Anatilimnocola floriformis: one gene and its partner. The protein of the gene in region 1 interacts with the protein of each later gene in a pairwise test. Links are inferred from orthologs where the notes say so. Each region holds a gene or a part of one and is shown on either strand. Other genes may lie near its edges.

Region 1 (9,751 bases):
CGCGTGATAGGTACGCGCGAGTAGCTTGACCTCGATTCATCGACCGCAGAGCGTTCGACGACTAGCTCGGCAGCTTGCCTTCAGCCACTTCGTTTTCCCACTCTTCCATCAGTGGCCAGTGCGTGGCGCACGTGCCCCAGTCGGCCATTTGCAGATAGCCGGTCAAGCGCTTGATCGTGGCGTCGAGCAACTTGTTGTCCTTGCGGAAGACCGGACCGTGGCTCGGGCACAGCCATTCGACATCGCTGTTGCGAATGCGTTCGAGCGACTTGATGAACGACGGAATGTCGCTGCCGTGATGCGCATCGATCGCGCCGACGCAGCCGTCGCGATAAATGTTGTCGCCGCTGAAGAGAATGTTCCCCATGCGGAAACTGAGTTGGCTATCGGTGTGCCCCGGCGTGAGCCAGACCTCAAGCTTGAGCTTGCCCACTTCGATGATGTCGCCATCTTCGATCGTGCTGTCGATCTTCACGGCGGGCATGGCCAGGTCGATGTTCTGCGCTTCGATATGCGCGAGCGTCCGCAGGCGATCGCCATCTTCGAGCGGCTTCACAGCGCGTTGGTGCGCATAGACCGGCGCCTTCAGCAGGGCCTTCGCTTTGGCCATGCCTTGGATGTGATCGATATCGGCGTGCGTGGCGATCAGCATCTTGCAACGGCTGAGGGGGAAGTCGAGCTTGCGAATCAGCTCGACGATTTCCTCGACCGTTTCCTCAAAGCCGATGTCAATCAGCAGCCATTCCTTCTGATCGAAGACGAGATAAACATTGCAGCCGAGGATTTGCCCCGCTTGAAAGTTCAGCTCAATAACGTTCGGCAAAATCGGCTTGCGTGACAACATACGAATAGACCTTAAAAGTCGCAGGGTGGGTCGAGTGGTACTCCACGAGGGCCCACGGCAATTCTGGTGGGCCTCGCGGGGCAACCGCTCGACCCACCCTACAGTTCCCGAGACGAGCAAGGGATTTTAGAAGCGAGGCCGAAAGCCAGCAACCTGCTGAACGTCTGTGTCGCACTAAATTCAAGGGAATCAAGGAGTTATTGAGATAAGCTCTCAGAACTCAGCCATCTAGTCATGCCCGCGGCATCAGCCGAGGGTCTGGGGGATCCCGCACCGAACCGCAAATAACAGCGCGGTTATAAACTCAGACAGACTGTCGCTAACGCGCGTTCAACTTCGCCCAATTCGCCCAAACTCCTGGTTCAGAAGCTTTTTGAGGGGTATACTCGCATACCAAGGAGGCGCTTCGCGGCAGGGTCGCCGATTTCCCCTCACTGCATGTCAGGCCCTGCGTTCTTTCCCAAGGACGCCCCCACGGCCGAGAAGGTTGATCTCATGCCCGTCTCTTGGAAACGGCTCCTCCGTTCGTTTGCGTTCCCCGTTTGCTCTGGTTTGGCCGCCGGCCTGGCCATTGCCGCGATCGGCTTTAGCGGCTGCGAAACTGCCCCCGAGCCGGGTCAGAATGTGAAAGTCAACAAGCCGGTCGTCAACGAAGGGACCACGGCAAAGAAGGACGAGCTGTCCGACGCCGAGCTCGTCAAGCAAATCGACGATGCCCTCGACTATACCTACGAAAACCGCCGGCTCGACCTGAGCCAACAAGCGGCCTGGCAGATGATTCACGGCGCGCTGGCGTTCAAGCGAGCGTTCCTCATTCGCAACGGTGACAAAGACGTCTCGGCCCTCGATCACGTCCTCTCGGGCGGCAAGATGAAGGGCTGGAATCTCGTGAAGGGCGAACTGCTCGACGAGAAGACTCAGCGCTACGGCGTGCGGGCCCTGCTCGAAGAAGGGACCAAAGCCGGCCAAGGTCACACCGATCAATGGCTCGGTTACTTGTGCGACTGCGGCATGCCGCTCACCGAACCACTGATGGTCGAAGGTGAGAAGTACACGCTCGACGATTATCTCGTGCAAGCCGAGCGCGATGTCTATCGCAATCCTGCCAAGGAATACAGCTGGACATTGATGGCGATGAGCGCTTATCGCAAACCGGGCTACACCTGGACTGCCGGTGACGGCAGTGAGTGGAGCATCGAAAAGCTCGTCGAAATCGAACTCGGCTACAACCTCGACGCCAGCCCCTGCGGCGGTTCGCACCGCATGTTCGGTCTGACGATGGCCCGTGATCGGCACGTCGCCGCCGGCGGCAAGCTCGAAGGCGTGTGGGCCGACTGCGATAAGAAAATCAAGGAATGCATCGCCCGCTCGAAGCAATTGCAAAACCCCGACGGCTCGTTGTCGTCGAACTATTTCCAGCGCGAAGGCATGAGCGCCGACCTGGCCCAAGCCGTCGGCTCGGCTGGCCACTGCATGGAATTCCTGGCCGCGTCGATGACGAAAGAAGAACTGCAAGAACCATGGGCTCGCCGCGCGATCGCCAGCGTCTGCAGCGTCTTCCGCAAGACGAAAGCTGTCGACGTCGAATGTGGTGCTCTCTTCCACGCCGCCCACGGCCTGCGTCTCTACCGCTTCAAGGTCTTCGGCCCCCGCACCTTCCCAAAGACGGAAGAAACGGCTGCCAAGTAGACTTGGCGGAGTAAAACGATTTCGTAGGACGGACCATTGGTCCGTCCCGCAGCGGGCACCGCTATCTTCAGCGAGGACTCTTCGCTTCCGTAGCAGTCCTCCCGCCCGCGCGGTGGAATATATAACGGGTTATCAAAATTCACTCGATTCTAGCAATGCCTTGACAGCCAATGCCTTGCGACAAAATCGGGCGGTTATATCGGGCCCAGGCTATAACCTTTTTATAACCAGCGCCGATCATTCGCACGCGAGCCGATCGCTTCCGCTGCCGGGCACCGTTCGCCACTTTGCGGTTTCTGTCGGCGCGCACCGATAGCGCAACGACCTCTGTCGATTTCAAAAATATCAACCAAAGTGAGAAAGATCACTCGCTAATTAAATGCGCACGTGATGACAACTTTGGTCAGAGTCGAGCGACGGGAGGGCGAGGCTCCCGCCGAGCCGCCGAGGTGGAATTGCGAAGGCCGTTGGCGACTGCTTTCGACCGGCGCGGCTCGGCGGGAGCCTCGCCCTCCCGAAATCAGCGCCAGCGTGAACGGCTACCAACAAGTGCAAAAGGTTTTTCTCATGAACGAGGCGAATCTCAACCCGTATCAATCGCCTCAAGGAACTAGCGACAAGGAACCTTCGCCGGAGCAAGAGCAACTGTCGCTGGCCGAACTCCAAGCCCGAGTGATCCGGCTAGAAAAGCAACTCCAAGCGAATCATCTCTTCGGACCACTCTGGAAACGCTGCCTGGCGGTTTTCATTTACTTCTTCCTGGCCTATGCGGTGATCGGCGCGATAGTCGGCACGGTTTTCCTCGCGGCAACTTGGCTATTGTGGTTCTTCTGGCGGATCGAGCTTTGACTCAGTCGCTCGAGCCATTTGCGAATCGCTGGCCCAAGCCGTTAGACTTGCGCGGTGATTCCACCGCCTGAAGTCGGTGGCGAAGCCAAAACTCAAATGCTGAGCTCACGGGATGCCCCTGACACACTGCTGTTTAGTCGTGTTCATCTTCGTTGCCACGGCCGCAACTGCTGCTGAGCCGCTTCCGATGAGCGCTGCTGCGATCGCTGTGAAACAAATCATCGCCCACCGCGGCGCGAGTAGTGACTGTCCCGAGAACACGCTCGCCAGCACTCGTCGCGCGATCGCTGTGCATGCAACGGCCATCGAAGTGGACGTGCGACTCAGCAAGGATCGGCAGCTTGTGCTGCGCCACGATGCGGAACTCGAGCGCACCACGAATGGCAAAGGCAAGATCAACGAGAAGACGCTCGCCGAGCTCAAACAACTCGACGCCGGTAGTTGGTTCGATCCCAAATTCGCCGGCGAAAAAATCCCGACTCTCGCCGAAGTGGTGAGCATCTGCAAAGGGCAGATCGATGTGCTGCTCGACCTCAAAGAAGACGGCAGCGAATATGCCGAGCTCGTGGCCGCGACGATCAAGGAGCATGGCGAAGAGTCGCGGACGATCGTCGGGGTGCGGAGCGTCGAACACGCCCGGCAGTTTCGCAAGTTACTGCCGAAGGCACGACAGCTCGGTTTGATGGCCAAGCCGGATGAGATCGAAGCCTATGCCGCGGCCGGCGTCGAGATGATTAGCCTTTGGCCGAAATGGCTGAGCAGCGAAAATGAGAGCGGCGAGAAGTTGGTCGCTCGGGTCCGCGCCGCCAAAGTGCAACTTCATTTGAACGGCACGACCGGGAAGAGGGACGAAGTGCTGCCGCTGCTAACACATCGGCCCGATTCGCTCTCCGCCGACAATCCGGCGCAGTTGCTGGCGACTCTGCGAGAAATCTCCAGCGGCAAGTGAGCTAGCCGTTCGCCTCGGCGCTGGCTTGCGAGCTGCGCAGCCGCCGCTTCTCGGTGCGATCGATTTGCACGACCACGCCGTCCTGCACGATCACGTTCACGCTGCCGAACCGCAAGCCGCGGAGCGCATCGAGGATTTGCTGCAACTCCTGCTCACGGCGTGCATCGGCCGATTCTTGAGGACTATTCATCCGAGGACTCTCCACTCGCAACGTACTTTTCATAGCCAATCACATCAGCACTAAATGACATACTCGGGAACAAACGTCCGCACCCGCCGCGGCGATACATTCACCGTTTCGCCGACTTGCAGCGACAGTTCTTGATAACGCTCGAACGGCATATCGACTTGCACTTCGCCACCGTGCTGCAGCGCGAGTTCGACTTTGGCGACCGAACCGGCGGGATTCATTCGCAATACGCGGGCCACCAGGCTGTTGCCGTTGAGCGCTTCGCGAGAAATCTCGAGTTCGTGCGGCCGCACATACACTTTCGGCGCACCGTTCGGTTTGGTGTCGGCCTTCTCCACCGCGCTGCCAAGCACGGTCTTTCCTTGTTCGACACGGCCGTGAAAGACATTTACGTTGCCGAGAAAGTCCATCACAAATTCCGACGCCGGCGAATGGAAGACTTCCGACGGCGTGCCGACTTGTTCGATCTTGGCGCGGTTCATCACGACCACGCGGTCCGAAACTTCGAGGGCTTCTTCCTGATCGTGCGTGACGAGAATCGTCGTCATGTGCAATTCGTCGTGCAGCCGCCGCAGCCACTTCCGCAGCCCTTGCCGAACCTTGGCATCGAGCGCGCCGAACGGTTCATCCAACAGCAGCACTTTCGGCTCGATGGCCAGCGCTCGCGCGAGCGCCACGCGCTGCCGCTGTCCGCCCGAAAGTTGCGCCGGAAAGCGATTGCCGAAGTTTTCGAGCTGAATCAGCCTCAGCAACTCGTTTACCTTGCTGCGGATCTGCTGTTCGCTGGGCCGAAATTGCCGCGGACGAACACGCAAGCCGAACGCCACGTTTTCGAACACGCTGAGGTGCTTGAACAGCGCGTAGTGTTGAAACACAAACCCGACCTGCCGCTCAGCGACATGGCGGCGTGAGACGTCTTCGCCGTGGAAGCGCACGACGCAGTTCTCGGTTTCATCGGGAGTCTCAAGCCCTGCGACGATCCGCAGCAGCGTCGTTTTGCCCGAGCCCGAGGGTCCCAGCAGCGCGATCAGTTCGCCGTCCTTGATTTCTAAGTTGACGTCGTCGAGCGCAGTGTAGGACCCGAAGGTCTTCGTAACGTGTTCGATGTGAATGCTCATGAAAATTCTTACTGCGAACGCAGCTCTCTGCCGTTGTCGGCTTAAGGTATTAGGACAAGGAATCCTGCAGTTCTGATTGAACCTTCCACTCCAACCAGGTCTTCAAAGCCAGCGTCACCAGGCCGAGACCGGCCAGCAACGAAGCCATCGAGAACGCAGCGATCGCGTTGTATTCGTTGTAAAGAATCTCGATATGCAGCGGGATCGTATTCGTGCGGCCGCGGATGTGACCACTCACAACCGACACCGCGCCGAACTCGCCCATCGCGCGGGCCGTGCACAGCACCACGCCATACAACACGCCCCACTTGATGTTCGGCAGCGTGATCCGCCAGAACGTTTGCCAGCCACCAGCGCCGAGAGAGATGGCTGCTTGCTCTTCGTCGCTCCCTTGTTCTTGCATCAGCGGAATGAGTTCTCGCGCGATGAAGGGAAACGTCACAAAGACCGTGGCTAGCACAATGCCGGGCACGGCAAAGATGATCTTGATGTCGTAGTGCGAGAGGAACGGCCCCAGCCAACCCTGCATGCCGAACAGCAAGATGTAAATCAAGCCCGAGATGATCGGCGAGACGGCAAAGGGAATATCGATGAGCGTGATCAGCAGGCTCTTTCCTTTGAACTCGAACTTCGCGATGCACCAGGCCGCGGCCACGCCGAAGACGAGGTTCAGCGGCAAGGCGATGCCGGTGGCAATCAGCGTGAGCTTGATCGCATGCCAGGCCGCGGAGTCATCGAAGCTTTTCAGGAACGCGCCCACGCCGCCGCGAAACGCTTCGATGAAAATCACCGCCAGCGGCAACACCAAAAACAGCACGACGAACGAAACTGAAATCGTGATCAGCAGGAGCTGCAACCAGAGAGGATCCTTGGCTGCGGAGCGAGTTTTTCCGCCGGGTCCAGACATGTTAGGTAGTTCCTTTCTGATAACCGCGGCTAACCCACCACTGCAGGACGTTCACGCCGAGGAGAATAAGAAAGGAAGCGAGGAGCATAACGACCGCGATCGCGGCAGCGCCGGCGTAGTCGTATTGTTCGAGCTTGGTGATGATCAGCAGCGAAGTGATCTCGGTCTTCATCGGCATGTTGCCGGAGATAAAGACCACGCTGCCGTATTCACCGAGTGCGCGGGCAAAGGCCAACGAAAAACCAGTCACTAGCGACGGCGCAATCGTCGGCAGGATCACGCGCCAGAATGTTTGCCAGCGCGAGGCACCGAGGCTCGCGGCTGCTTCTTCCGATTCGCCGTCGAGTTCTTCCAGCGCGGGCTGCAACGTGCGAACCACGAACGGCAGACCAATGAACGTCATCGCGATGACCACGCCCAGCTGCGAAAAGGCCGCTTTAATGCCCAGCGGTTCGAGGAACTGGCCGATCCAGCCGTTCTTGTTGTAGATCGCCGTGAGCGCGATGCCCGACACGGCCGTCGGCAGCGCAAACGGCAGATCGACCACTGCGTCGAGCAGCTTGCGGCCCGGAAAGCGATAGCGCACCAGGCACCAGGCCGTGATGAAGCCAAACACCACGTTCACCAGCGCGCCAATGAGCGACGCGCCGAACGTCAACTTGTAAGAAGCCATCACGCGTGGCTCGGTGACGATTGTCCAAAGTTTGCTCCAGGGCACTCCGGCTGTTTTGAGAAACAGCGCCGACAGCGGGAGGAGCACAATCAAGCTGAGATACACGAGCGTGTAGCCCAGCGTCAACCCGAAGCCGGGTATGACGCTATGTTCACGCAAAGAGAGTCGCATGCGCAAAGTCCTTTTCGTTGTGAAATCGGACGACTTCTTACTTGCTGCCAGGTTGATAGATCTGATCGAACACGCCGCCGTCATTGAAATGTTTGGCTTGCGCTTCTTTCCAGCTGCCGAAGGCTTCGTTGATCTTGAAGAGCTTCACATCGGCAAACTGGGCTCGCTGTTCGGCCGAAAGGGTTTCCGGCTTGGCGGGGCGATAGAAGTGCTTGGCGGCCAGCTGTTGGCCTTGCGGCGAATAAAGATGCTGCAGGTAAGCTTCGGCCACTTCGGTTGTCTTGTGCTTCGCGGCAAAATTTTCGACCACTGCCACCGGCGGTTCGGCCAGGATGCTGAGCGAGGGAGTCACGATTTCATATTCACCAGCCGGTTCATTCTTCACCGCCAGGTAAGCTTCGTTTTCCCAAGTGAGGAGCACGTCTCCCTGACCGTTCTTGATGAACGACTGTGTGGCGCCACGAGCACCCGTATCGAGCACCGGCACGCGGCGGAAGATCTCGGCGACGAATTCCTTGGCTTTCACATCGGCAGCTTCGCGGGCCTTGGCATCGACATCGGCGAGCTTGCTCAGGTCGCCGAGTTCCTTCTGCAGGGCAAAGCCCCAAGCTGCGAGATAATTCCAGCGAGCACCACCGCTCGTCTTCGGGCTCGGCGTGATGACTTGCACATCACCCTTCACCAAGTCGCTCCAGTCCTTGATCTTCTTCGGGTTCCCCTTGCGAACCAGGAACACGATCGTCGACGTGTAAGGCGAGCTGTTGTTCGGCAACTTGGCTTGCCAATCGTCTGGCAGCAGCTTTCCCTTTTCGGCAATGACATCAATGTCATAAGCCAGGGCCAGCGTCACGACGTCGGCTTCCAAACCATCGATCACCGCGCGGGCCTGCTTGCCAGAACCAGCGTGCGTGGTTTCGATCTTCACGTCCTGGCTGTTCTTCTCTTTCCAGTATTCGGCAAACGACTTGTTGAACTCGTTGTAGAGCTCACGGGTCGGATCGTAAGAAACGTTCAGCAAGGTGACTGCGGGCTTGGCAGCGCCGCCACCGCTGGAGTTCGTCGAATTCGACTCGCTCTTGCAGCCAATCCAGGTTCCTACGGCCACAGCGGAAAGAACAAACAGAGCAACACTCAGGCGGGAATATTTCACGGGTTCAATCCCTGTGGAGGTAACGGGCATCCAGCCCCGCGATGGGGTCTGGCCTGTATCGATCGCAATAACAATGCCACGCCCTAAGAATCCAAAATTCCGGCAAGAATGTTGCGTAGGGTAAGAGAAAAGGGGCTGCAGGCCGCAGTACCCAGCAATTATGATGGAACACAGCCGTGATATATAACGGTCCAGAACATTTCACGGGTGCCGCTATGGACCGCTATCAAGACGTTTTATTGGCCATTTGGCGCGAGGTTGGTCGCCATGTGGAGATCCGCGAAGCCGCGCAAAACGTCGCCGCGATCCTGCAGCGCCGCCTGCCGCTCGATGCCATCTATATCCGTCGCTGGAATGCTCGCGACGAATTGCTCGAGACCGTCGCCGTCGGTTCACCGCGGCCGTTGCACTCGGCCAACGCCCCGAACAGTAACCTGGCTTTGCGCGAATGGAAGCAAGTCTCGACTTGGGCCCAAGGCGCCGAAGTTTGGCGAGCTGGTGATCCCGCGCCGGAAGGCTTTGCCAAGATCGTACCGCCGGGAATCGTCGCCCACGTGATGGCCGGGCCGCTCGGCGATGCGCAGGCACTTCGCGGTATCATCGTATTTGCCGCGCTCCCGGGAGAGCGCTTTCATGCCGATCATCGCGACCTGGCGCAACTGCTGCTCGAACCACTTTCAGTGGCACTCGAAAACGATCTCCGATTGCACGAGCTCGCCACGCTTCGCGAAGCCGCCGAAGCCGATCGGCGTTCGCTCCTCTCGCGACTCGGTCGTCAGGAGATGAACGACACGGTCGTGGGCGCCGACTCGGGCCTGAAGCAAGTCATGGAGCGAGTCGATCTCGTCGCGCGCTCCGACGTGCCCGTGCTGATCCTCGGCGAAACGGGCACCGGCAAGGAAGTGGTTAGCCGCGCCATTCACAATCGTTCGGCGCGCTCGAGCGGGCCGTTCATTCGCGTGAACTGCGGCGCTATTCCTGCCGAACTCATCGACTCGCAACTCTTCGGCCATGAAAAGGGAAGCTTCACCGGCGCTCACGATCAACATCAAGGTTGGTTCGAACGGGCCGACGGCGGCACGCTGTTTCTCGATGAGATCGGCGAACTCCCCCTCGCCGCGCAAGTTCGTTTGCTGCGCGTGTTGCAAGATCATCAGGTCGAGCGGGTCGGCGGCAAGAGTCCGATTCACGTCGACGTGCGCATCGTCGCC
Region 2 (9,733 bases), on another replicon or contig:
TGAAATCGCGTATCAGCAGCAGCGAGCGGTTGCGCCAGCTGCCGGATAGCAAGTACGAAAAACTTAGCGCTTCGCCGGTTGCCCTGGCACTTCAGCCGTGGCAACGCCAGTGGAGGGCTCTTCGGTGAAACGGGCCAGAAATTCCATCTGGCTGTCGGCGCCATTGAAACCAATGACGGTTTCGGTCATGTCAAACTGCTTGGCGATTAAACGGCCCGCATCAAGGTCGAATTTGATCGTGCCCCGCTGCAGCCGTTGCACCAGCTCGCTGCGGAGCTTGGGATCGTTGAGCGGCGTGATGACTTGCGTTTCGAGCGAGATCGTGGCGACGCCGGTTTCCACTTTTTCCAGCTTGTAAACCTGCATCGTTTCGATCTTCTTCACTTGGCCGTTGTCCTGCTTCAGTTTCACTTCGTCAGGAATCGACCACTTCGTGCCGATCTTCACTTTTTGCTGCGGCAGCGGAATGGTGAGTTCGCCGATGCCTGGATTGAACTGATTGTGCGTGTCCTTGCGTTCCAGCACTCGGCCGTGGCGGTCCATCGTGACGGTGGCCAGCGGCACACCGACGGCGGCAGCGACGAGCTCATAGCCGTGCGGCGGTTTCTTGTCAGTCAGGCTGTTGTATTTCACTTCCTGTCGGCCCGTTACTGTTTGCTGCATGTCGACGTGGTCGACCATGTGTACGAACGTAATGTTGCCGTTGTCGGCGATCTTCTGAATCTTCCAGGTCTTGGTCGACAGGCTGCGCGTGGTGGCGACTTGCGTCTGCCCCTTGATCCGCGTTTCGACCGTCACTAGGTGCAGCACCTTGGTGTGAAAGTTCTGACCGGCCTCGAATTTGTAGGCGAGGTCAAAGGTCTCGGCGTCGTTCTGCGCCAGCGCGATCGTGGCAGTGAAGGCGAAGCAAACGGCGGTGAGCAGGGAAGTGCGAATCATCGGCGCGTCCTTGCGAGATGAATGATTGGGCGTTTCGGAAGGGAGAGTTTACTTCCGATAGACGTTTCCAGCCCAGCCCAATTTGTCCCGCAGCGTCGCGTAGTAATTGTGGCCACGGGCCGCGATGAGCTTGAACGTGCTATCAGCCCGCTCGACGCGGACTCGATCGCCGGGCTGCAAATGGCCGATCACCCGGCCATCGATAACCAGCGTTGTGCCAGGATTCGGCTGCAACACTTCCATTTCGTAGATGCGCTCGGCAGTATCGACGACGGGCCGAACCGTCATCGTGTGCGGACAGATCGGCACGATGACAAAGCCTGCTAGCGTACTGCGCAGAATCGGCCCACCGGCAGAAAGACTGTGCGCCGTCGAACCCACTGGCGTGCTGATGATCAGGCCATCGCAGGCATAAGTCGTGGCCAGATCGCCGTCGACATACAGATGCACATTGAGCATCGTGAACGGATGGCCGGTGGCGATGACGGCTTCGTTCACGCCGAGATGCGACTCCAGCACTTTGCCATCGCGGACCAGCGAACAACGAAACATCAGATGCTCGACGATCTGACATTTTCCCGCCGCAACCTCAGGCAGCGTTTCCGCAAAATCGCCCGGGCTGTGCCAGGCGAGAAAACCGAGCTTCCCCATGTTCACGCCGAGGATTGGCAGTTGTACGGCGCCCATCAACTTTGCGGCGCGGAGGATCGAACCATCGCCACCGAGCACGACGGCAAAGTCCGCAGTCGGAAGCGAGCCCGGGACGAAGTGCAGATCCTCATGAACGAGTTGGCTATGCTTTTCGATGATGGGGCGTAGGTCTTCAGCACCTTGCGGAACGTTGGGGCGGTCTCCCGAACCGAGGAGGATAACGCGAGGGTTTGATTTCCAAGTCGGTTTGTCAGCGGGGGAATTAGCAGGTGGCATTCGACTATCTTACCACTTCCCCGTATACGTTTTGCGAGATACTCAGCGAAAAGGTCGCGAAGTCGCTCTAACCAACCTTGGGCGTCGGAGGCAGAGTCGCCTCGATCTTGATCGCTTTCTGTCCCTTGAACGCACCGGGGCTCGCGTGAAACTTTGTCACGTCCTGCACTGCGACTTGCAGGGGGCTGCGGATATCGTGATCGGTGGTGATGATGTCGCCAACGCGCAGGCCGATGAGGTCTTCGGTGGTGATGTTCGTTTCTGCCATCGTCACGACGACGTCGACTAAGGCGCGATCGATTTGCCGACTGATTTGGGCGACCTGCGCGGGCGACATGTTTTGCTTACCGTAGCTCGACCAGGTGTTCGACGTCAGCTTGCTGCCGATGCGTTCGATCGAGTTGTAGGGAATGCACAGGTTGATCATGCCGCGGATTTCGCCGAGCATCAGTTCGAAGCTGATCAGCACGACCACTTCGTTCGGCGGCACAATTTGCACGAGCTGCGGATTGCTTTCGACGCGCTCAACCGAAAGCTTCAACGTGAGGACATTTTCCCAGGCACGTTTCAGTTCATTGAGGAACAGCTGCGTGATCCGCGAGACGAGGCGAAGCTCGATTTCGGTGAGCGGCCTGCGCGCGGTGGGCGTGCTTTCCTTGCCGCCGCCGAGTAGGCGATCGATGATCGGGTAGAGGATCGAGGGATTGATGTCGAGAATCAGATTTCCTTCGAGCGGTTCAGCGCGCAAGACGTTGAAATAGGTCGGGTTCTCAAGGCTGAAGACGAATTCGCTGTAGGTCAGCTGATCGACGCTGGTGAGTTTTACATCGACGATGCTGCGGAGAAGTGCCGACATCGCAGCGCCGAAATTTCGGCCAAAGCCCTCGTGCAATGACTGCAGGGCCCGCATTTGTTCTTTGCCGACGCGCTCGGGGCGTTTGAAGTCGTAGGGGGTGACTTTTTCGCGAGGTCGAGGCGTTTTGCCAGCGGCGATCGCTCCAGCCGCGGGGACCGGTGCCACGGGAGCGGCGACTGCGCGCGTGCCCCCCGCTTCCATTTGGCTGAGCAGGCTCTCGACTTCGGCCTGGCTGAGAACTTCGTCGGCCACTGCGGTCACTCCTTTGACTTGCGTCCGTTCGGTGGGCCTCGTGGTACATTCGACCCACCCTACAACGCGTCCTAATCCCTGACTTGCCCTTCGCCCCAGCACACATACTTATACGTCGTCAGTTCCTTCAATCCGCACGGTCCGCGGGCGTGGAACTTGTCAGTGCTGATGCCGATTTCGGCGCCGAGGCCGAACTGAAAACCGTCGTTGAACCGCGTGCTGGCGTTGACCATTACGGCGGAACTATCGACGCGAGCCGTGAACGTGCGGGCCGCTGCGAGATCGCCGGTGATGATCGCGTCGGTGTGTTTGCTGCCATAGCGATTGATGTGGTCGATGGCGGCCTGCAGCGAGTCGACGATCTTGCAGGAAATGATCGGGCCGAGATATTCCGTGCCGTAGTCGGCTTCAGTGGCTGGCTTCGCGTTGATCAACTTTTGCGTCGCTTCGTCGCCCCGAATCTCAATGCCGTTCTTCGTGAGCGCATCGGCAATGCTAGGCAGTAACTTCGCAGCGACGGCACGATGAATCAGCAGCGACTCGGCAGCGTTGCAGACGCCGAGGCGATGACACTTCGAATTGACGACCACCCGCTCCGCAATGGCTGCATCGGCGTGTTCGTCGATATAGACGTGGCAGTTGCCGTCGAAATGCTTGATCACAGGCATCTTGGCTTCTGCCGTGACACGGCGGATCAAGCTTTCGCCGCCGCGGGGAATCGCGACGTCGATGTATTGCGGCAGGGCGAGAAAATGACCGACAGCGGCCCGGTCGAGAGTTTCGACCAGATGCAATGCATCCGGCGGCAAGTTGAAATCGGCAGCACAACTTGTGAGGACATCGACCACCGCCCGACTTGAATGCGCGGCTTCTTTACCGCCGCGCAGAATCACGCCGTTGCCACTCTTCAAGCAAATGGCGGCGGCATCGGCTGTCACATTCGGTCGCGATTCGTAAATGAAAAACACGACGCCGAGCGGCACTCGCGTCTTCAGCACCTGTAAGCCGTTCGGGCGAACCGTTGATTCGATCACTTCGCCAACCGGATCCGGCAGCGCGGCGACCTCTTCCAGACCGATGGCGATTTCTTCGATCCGCTTGGGAGTGAGCCGCAAGCGATCGATGGCAGCGTCGGTCAAGCCATAACCCGGCGCAGCGGCCAGATCGAGTTCGTTGGCAGCAAGGATTTCCGCCGTCGCTTTTCGCAACGCGGCAGCGCTCGCTCGCAGCCAACCATTCTTTTGCGCACCAGTGCAAACGGCCAGTTCGGCGGCAGCACGCTGCACGCGGGCCGCCGTTTCACGGCAGTAGCTGGCAAGGTCAACAGAAGTAGCAACGGCGGACATGGACGGACTTTCGCGAGAATGAATGCTGCGGAGTATCGACACTGCCGCGTTTTGGGTCAATGCGAGCTTTGTGTAGGGCGGGTCGAGTGGTACTCCACGAGGCCCACCAGAACTGCTAGCTAAACGTGAAACCCGGTGGGCCTCGCGGAGTACCGCTCGACCCACCCTACGATGGCGTAACCGCACCCGGTGGCGGAGCCTTCGGCAGCACGCGCACCTGCACTTCGTCACCCTCGACACGGGTCTCGAAGGCATCGATCTTGATCCGCGGGTTATCCAGCCATTTGCCGTCGTGAATGCAGAATCGCCAGGCATGCCAGGGGCAACTAACCGCCCCTTTCTCGACATAGCCACCAGCGAGCGACGCCCCCATGTGCGGGCAAAAATCGTCGATGGCGAAATACTTGCCGTCCTCGCAAAAGACCGCGACCATCCGGCCGCCGACGGCGTACGCGTTTCCTTGCCCCTCGGGAATCTCGCCCACTTTGGCGACGGTCGTGAACGGCTGTGTATCTTGGGCGTTTGGCTCGGTCATGTTCGCAAGGGGCGGAATGGTTTAGGCTGCCAAATAGCAATCGGTGGCTGATCATCGGGCTCAACAGGTCACGCATGTGTTCCGCAAGCCAACCCTTCCATATTACGTTCCCCGAGACCGTGCGAGTAAGGGGGCGGCTGCTGCTTGTCGCTCTTACATTATGTGCGACGATCGCGTTTTCGGCGCATGGAGCCGATCTAACCGCGGCGCAAAATCTACTCCTCAAAGGGCGCTACGAAGAAGCCCGCGAAGCCTTTGCGGAAGAAAGTGAGATTAATCCCGCGGCTGCGATTGGTTTGATGCGTTGCCACGAGGAAGTCGGCAAACGCGAACGAGCCGCCGAAGAAATCGCGGCTGCCGTGAAACGGTTTCCCAGCGATGCCAAAGTGCGGGCTGAACAGTCACGGCTGGCGCTCGATCAGGGGGATTTGAAACTCGCAGAACTAGCGGTCAATAGTGCCCGCGACTTAGATGAGAACTCGATTACGGCCCGCTTTGTTCAAGCCGAGCTCGCGCGACTCAACGGCAAGCTCGACGAAGCCCAGCAAGCCTGGCTGAAAATCATCGCCGTGATGAACCGGCTGGAGACCATCAAGGATCCGTATGAACTGCGGATCATCGCCCAAGCGGCGGCCCGCTACGCTCGCTATGGCAAAAGCACCGGACTATTCGCGCGGATCATCAATGATGTCTACGCGACGTCGCTGAAACGAAACGAACGCTTCTGGCCGGCACACTTCGATAGTTGTCTCCTCTTCCAAGAGAAGTACAACGAAGCCGATGCTGCTGATCAGCTGCAGGCGGCTTTGGCGATTCATCCGCGGGCTGCTGAGTTGCATGCCGCGCAGGCGAGTCTTTTGGTCGACAAGTTCGATCTCCCGCGCGCTCGAGCCGCAATTAAACGATCGCTCGAAGCACGCGACGATCTGCTCCTCGCTCGCCAACTAGAAGCCGATACGTTCATCGCCGAACAATCACCGGCCGCGGCGATTGCGCTCTTGGAGAAAGCGATTGAGTTACAGCCCCACTCGCTAGAAACGAAAGGCCGGCTGCTGGCCTGTTTCGGGTATCTCGACGGCGGCATACCAGCGAAGTCGTCACCTCGAATGAGCGAACTGCTCAAGCCGCTTGATGAAAAACCAACCTGCCTCGGTGAAGTCTATTACGTCGCTGCCGAAGCCTGTGATCGAATGCGGCACTTCGCGCTCGCCGAAGCGTTCTACTCGGCGGCACTCGAAAAACTGCCGCAGCACATTTACATCCGCGGCGGCCTCGGTTTGTCGCTGATGCGACTCGGCGATGAACCGCGGGCGGCCAAATTGCTCGACGAAGCGTTCCAGCTCGATCCATTCAACGTGCGGGTGAAGAACACGCTGGAAGTGCTCGATGTGCTGCAAAACTACGCGGTACTCGAAACCGAGCACTTCGTTTTGAAATTCGATCGCGGCCAGAGTGAATTGGTGGCGAAATACGCGGCCGAGGTGCTCGAGGATGAAATCTATCCGCAGATCACCAAAGAGCTCGGTTTCGCCCCCCCGCAGAAAACGCTGATTGAATTCTTCAGCCGAGCGAAGAATACCAAAGGGCACGGCTGGTTCAGTGCGCGCATGGTCGGCCTGCCGTTTATCGGCACGATCGGGGCGTGCGCGGGAAAAATGGTCGCGATGGTCTCGCCCGACGAGCTGGGCGAAAAGATCAACTGGGCTCGCGTGCTGCGTCACGAGTTCGTGCACGTCGTGAATCTGCAGCAAACCGATTTTCGCATTCCGCACTGGCTGACCGAGGGCTTGGCCGTTCATCTCGAGGATCAGCCACGACCTGCCGATTGGAACAAGATACTGCTCAAACGCGCCGAGGCGGGCGATCTGTTCGAACTCGACAACATCACCTTCGGTTTCATCCGACCCTCGAATCATGAGGATTGGACGCTTGCTTACTGCCAGTCGGAAATCTACGTCGATTACATCCGCCACCGCTTCGGCGGCGAATCGATCGCCAAGCTCCTCGCAGCACTCGCGAATCGCAAAAGCATCGTTGACGCCATTCAGGAAACGCTGGGCGTGAATCAAAAGGATTTTGATGCCGGCTACGACAAGTTCCTCGCTGCCGAAGTCGACAAATTGCGAACCCCAACCGCGCCGCATGCCAGGCCTATCGAACAACTGCTGAAATCCGCCGAAGACAATCGAGCCGATGCCCGCTCCGCGGCGATTCTCGCGCGAGCGTATCTCGAGAAAGACAATCGCCCCCAAGCCCGTCGCTGGGCCAAACTCGCTCTTGAAAAAGACAAGCAGCAAATGCAGGCCGCGTATGTCCTCGCCCGCTTTGCTCGCTTGGTGGGCGATGATGACGAAGCGCTGACGTTGCTGCGGCCGGCGATCGAAGTCGAACCGGCCGATGCCGATGCGCTCGGTTTGCTCGCCGAGTTGTTGACCGCGGCGAATGATCTGGCTGGTGCAGAAAAGTGCTACGAGCGCGGCCGCAAAGCATTTCCCGCCGACGACCGTTGGCTGAAAGGTCTTGCGCGGATTTACTTGAGCAACAAAGACGACGCCAAGCTCGCGCCGATCCTCGCCCAACTCGCGGCCAAGGATGGCGACAATTTGCCGATGCGGAAAAAGCTCGCGCAGCTGTCTCTCGCGGCCAAGGATCACGCAGTAGCATATCGCTGGGCCACGGACGCGATGTTTCTCAACCTGCGCGACGCCACCACCCACGCGCTGCGTGGTTCTGCGGCGCTTGGTCTCGAAAAGTACGAGTTGGCCGAGCGCGAACTACGGCTGGCTGTTTCGCTCGATGGTTCGCAACCCACTTGGCGGGCAGATCAGATCCGTGCACTGGTTAAATTGAAGAAAACGGCCGAGGCAGAAATTGCGCTTGGCGACCTCAACAAAGCAGCGCCGGACTTCGCCGATCTCGAAGAACTCAAAAAGCTGATTAAAACGAAGTAGCTGAATTCGCCAGAATTCAGAACCGGTAACCAGACTCGACCATCTGAATTCTGGCGAATTCAGCTACATTTTTCACCGAGAACAACCATGACCCAGCCAACCAATATTTCGCTCGCCGATCTGCAGGCCCTCATCAAAGAGATGTACTTCGAAAAGGACCAGGCCCGCGGTCTGGAAGGGACTTTTCTCTGGTTTGCTGAAGAGGTGGGCGAGCTCGCTACCTCACTCCGCAACGGTTCGCATGAAGAACGGCTCGGTGAATTCGCCGACGTCCTTGCCTGGCTCACCACCATGGCCAACGTCGCCGGCATCGACCTGACCGAAGCTGTAGCCAAAAAGTATGGTAGCGGCTGTCCCGGCTGCCGGAAGTTCGTCTGCACCTGCCCAAGCAGTGAAAAACCGTAGTTACTCGGCATTTTGCTTGGCTTGTCGCCCTCTGCTAAACCGAATACAACTGGCTGTTTCTGTTCTTTTTATTCGATAATTCGCCTCTCCCCACTGGAGTGATTCCGCAACCATGTCGACCGCAGCAGCTCAACCGAACGTTGTGAAGAAGGACAGCATCAGCAAAATTCTCGATCGGGCGCTCGACAAGGGAGAAGGGGTGCTCCGCCTCACGCCGACGTGGGTGCCGCGCAGCTTTTTGCACCCGGGCCGCCGGATCAAGTTGCACCCGCAAGATCTCTACGCCTATGGCGCCAATCGCGGCGGCATCGATGAGCGGTGGTTCAGCAGCACCACCGAAGCGGCCAACGAAGGTCGTGTTTGGCACGAAGGCCTGAGCTTTGCCAGTTTCGAAGGAAAGCAGTTCCTGCTCCGCGACGCCGTCGAAGAAGCCGGCGCTCGACTCATCGGCAAGACGATGTTTAAGAAGTACAACCGCTGGCCGGTCTATTCGAAGTTCTTCGACAACATGGGGCCGATCCCACACCATATGCACCAGAGCGCCGCGAACGCGAAGCTCGTCGGTCAAGAAGGAAAGCCCGAGAGCTATTACTTCCCGCCGCAATACAACAACGTCGACAACAACTTTTGCTACACCTTCATGGGCCTCGAGCCCGGCACCACGAAGGACGATCTGAAGAAGTGCCTGCAGAACTGGAACAAGGGCGAGAACGGCATTCTCGATCTCAGCCGAGCCTATCGCCTGAAGCGCGGCACTGGCTGGTTGATTCCGCCGGGCGTGTTGCACGCTCCAGGTTCGCTCTGCACGTATGAACCGCAATGGGGCAGCGACGTCTTCGGCATGTTTCAGAACATCGTCGAAGGTCGCTACGTGCCATGGTCATTGCTTGTGAAGGATATGCCTGCCGATAAGCACCAGGATCTCGACTTCATCATCGGTCAACTCGACTGGGAGAAGAACGTCGATACGCACTTCAAGAACAACAACTACCTGGAACCAATCGTCGACAAGAAGTCGAGCGGCCCGGGCTACACCGACAAGTGGATCGTCTACGGCCACGTCGATGGAGAGCAACTCTTCAGTGCCAAGGAATTGACGATCGATCCGGGCGTGAAGTGCACCATCAAGGACCCCGGCAGCAGCGGCTGGATCACGGTGCAAGGCAAGGGCCGCATCGGCAAACTGGCGCTGCAAACGCCGGCGATGATCCGCTTCGGCCAAGAGACCGAGGACGAAGTCTTCATCAGCTACGATGCCGCCACCAAGGGCTACGAAATCGAAAACACCGGCAGCGAACCGCTGGTCGGTTTGCGGTACTTCGGACCCGATGTGCACAAGAAGGTGCCGATGGTGGGGGATGCGAAGTAGCGCCCAAGTTTAGCGAGTCTCGTGATGATCGTTCAGCGACCAAAGAAGTCTGCCTGCTTCCTCCTGGAGGATGTTTCCTGGCAGGCTTACGAAAAACTGCTGGAAGCGTTTGAAGACCGTCGTTTCCCTCACACTTATGTGGATGGCACGCTG

What was found.
Region 2: the proteins of M9Q49_RS30785 (region 1) and M9Q49_RS17350 interact in binary tests that used the Escherichia coli proteins (3 or more experiments, as listed by UniProt). The link is inferred for Anatilimnocola floriformis from one-to-one orthologs.

What each region holds. Positions count from the first base shown.
Region 1 is NZ_JAMLFW010000002.1:1,556,496-1,566,246, reverse strand. What follows is about bases 3,606-6,440. They hold M9Q49_RS30785 (sulfate/molybdate ABC transporter ATP-binding protein), read right to left. Parts: upstream 5,640-6,440; coding sequence 4,572-5,639; downstream 3,606-4,571. Other genes in these bases: cysW (sulfate ABC transporter permease subunit CysW), read right to left, coding at 5,689-6,440; M9Q49_RS30790 (YezD family protein), read right to left, coding at 4,333-4,521; M9Q49_RS30795 (glycerophosphodiester phosphodiesterase), read left to right, coding at 3,606-4,331. Outside these bases: M9Q49_RS30810 (MBL fold metallo-hydrolase), read right to left, coding at 62-844; M9Q49_RS30805 (ADP-ribosylation factor-directed GTPase activating protein), read left to right, coding at 1,340-2,533; M9Q49_RS30800 (hypothetical protein), read left to right, coding at 3,101-3,382; more of M9Q49_RS30795, read left to right, coding at 3,522-3,605; more of cysW, read right to left, coding at 6,441-6,546; sulfate ABC transporter permease subunit CysT, read right to left, coding at 6,548-7,390; M9Q49_RS30770 (sulfate ABC transporter substrate-binding protein), read right to left, coding at 7,428-8,540; M9Q49_RS30765 (sigma-54 interaction domain-containing protein), read left to right, coding at 8,756-9,751. UniProt on the Escherichia coli protein: Part of the ABC transporter complex CysAWTP involved in sulfate/thiosulfate import. Responsible for energy coupling to the transport system.
Region 2 is NZ_JAMLFW010000001.1:4,459,874-4,469,606, reverse strand. What follows is about bases 2,184-5,000. They hold M9Q49_RS17350 (glutamate-5-semialdehyde dehydrogenase), read right to left. Parts: upstream 4,321-5,000; coding sequence 3,046-4,320; downstream 2,184-3,045. Other genes in these bases: M9Q49_RS17340 (tetratricopeptide repeat protein), read left to right, coding at 4,930-5,000; M9Q49_RS17345 (Rieske (2Fe-2S) protein), read right to left, coding at 4,487-4,855; fliM (flagellar motor switch protein FliM), read right to left, coding at 2,184-2,974. Also shown: M9Q49_RS17370 (HD-GYP domain-containing protein), read left to right, coding at 1-49; M9Q49_RS17365 (hypothetical protein), read right to left, coding at 64-939; M9Q49_RS17360 (NAD(+)/NADH kinase), read right to left, coding at 988-1,866; more of fliM, read right to left, coding at 1,934-2,183; more of M9Q49_RS17340, read left to right, coding at 5,001-7,806; M9Q49_RS17335 (MazG nucleotide pyrophosphohydrolase domain-containing protein), read left to right, coding at 7,894-8,211; M9Q49_RS17330 (hypothetical protein), read left to right, coding at 8,324-9,580; M9Q49_RS17325 (Uma2 family endonuclease), read left to right, coding at 9,605-9,733. UniProt on the Escherichia coli protein: Catalyzes the NADPH-dependent reduction of L-glutamate 5-phosphate into L-glutamate 5-semialdehyde and phosphate. The product spontaneously undergoes cyclization to form 1-pyrroline-5-carboxylate.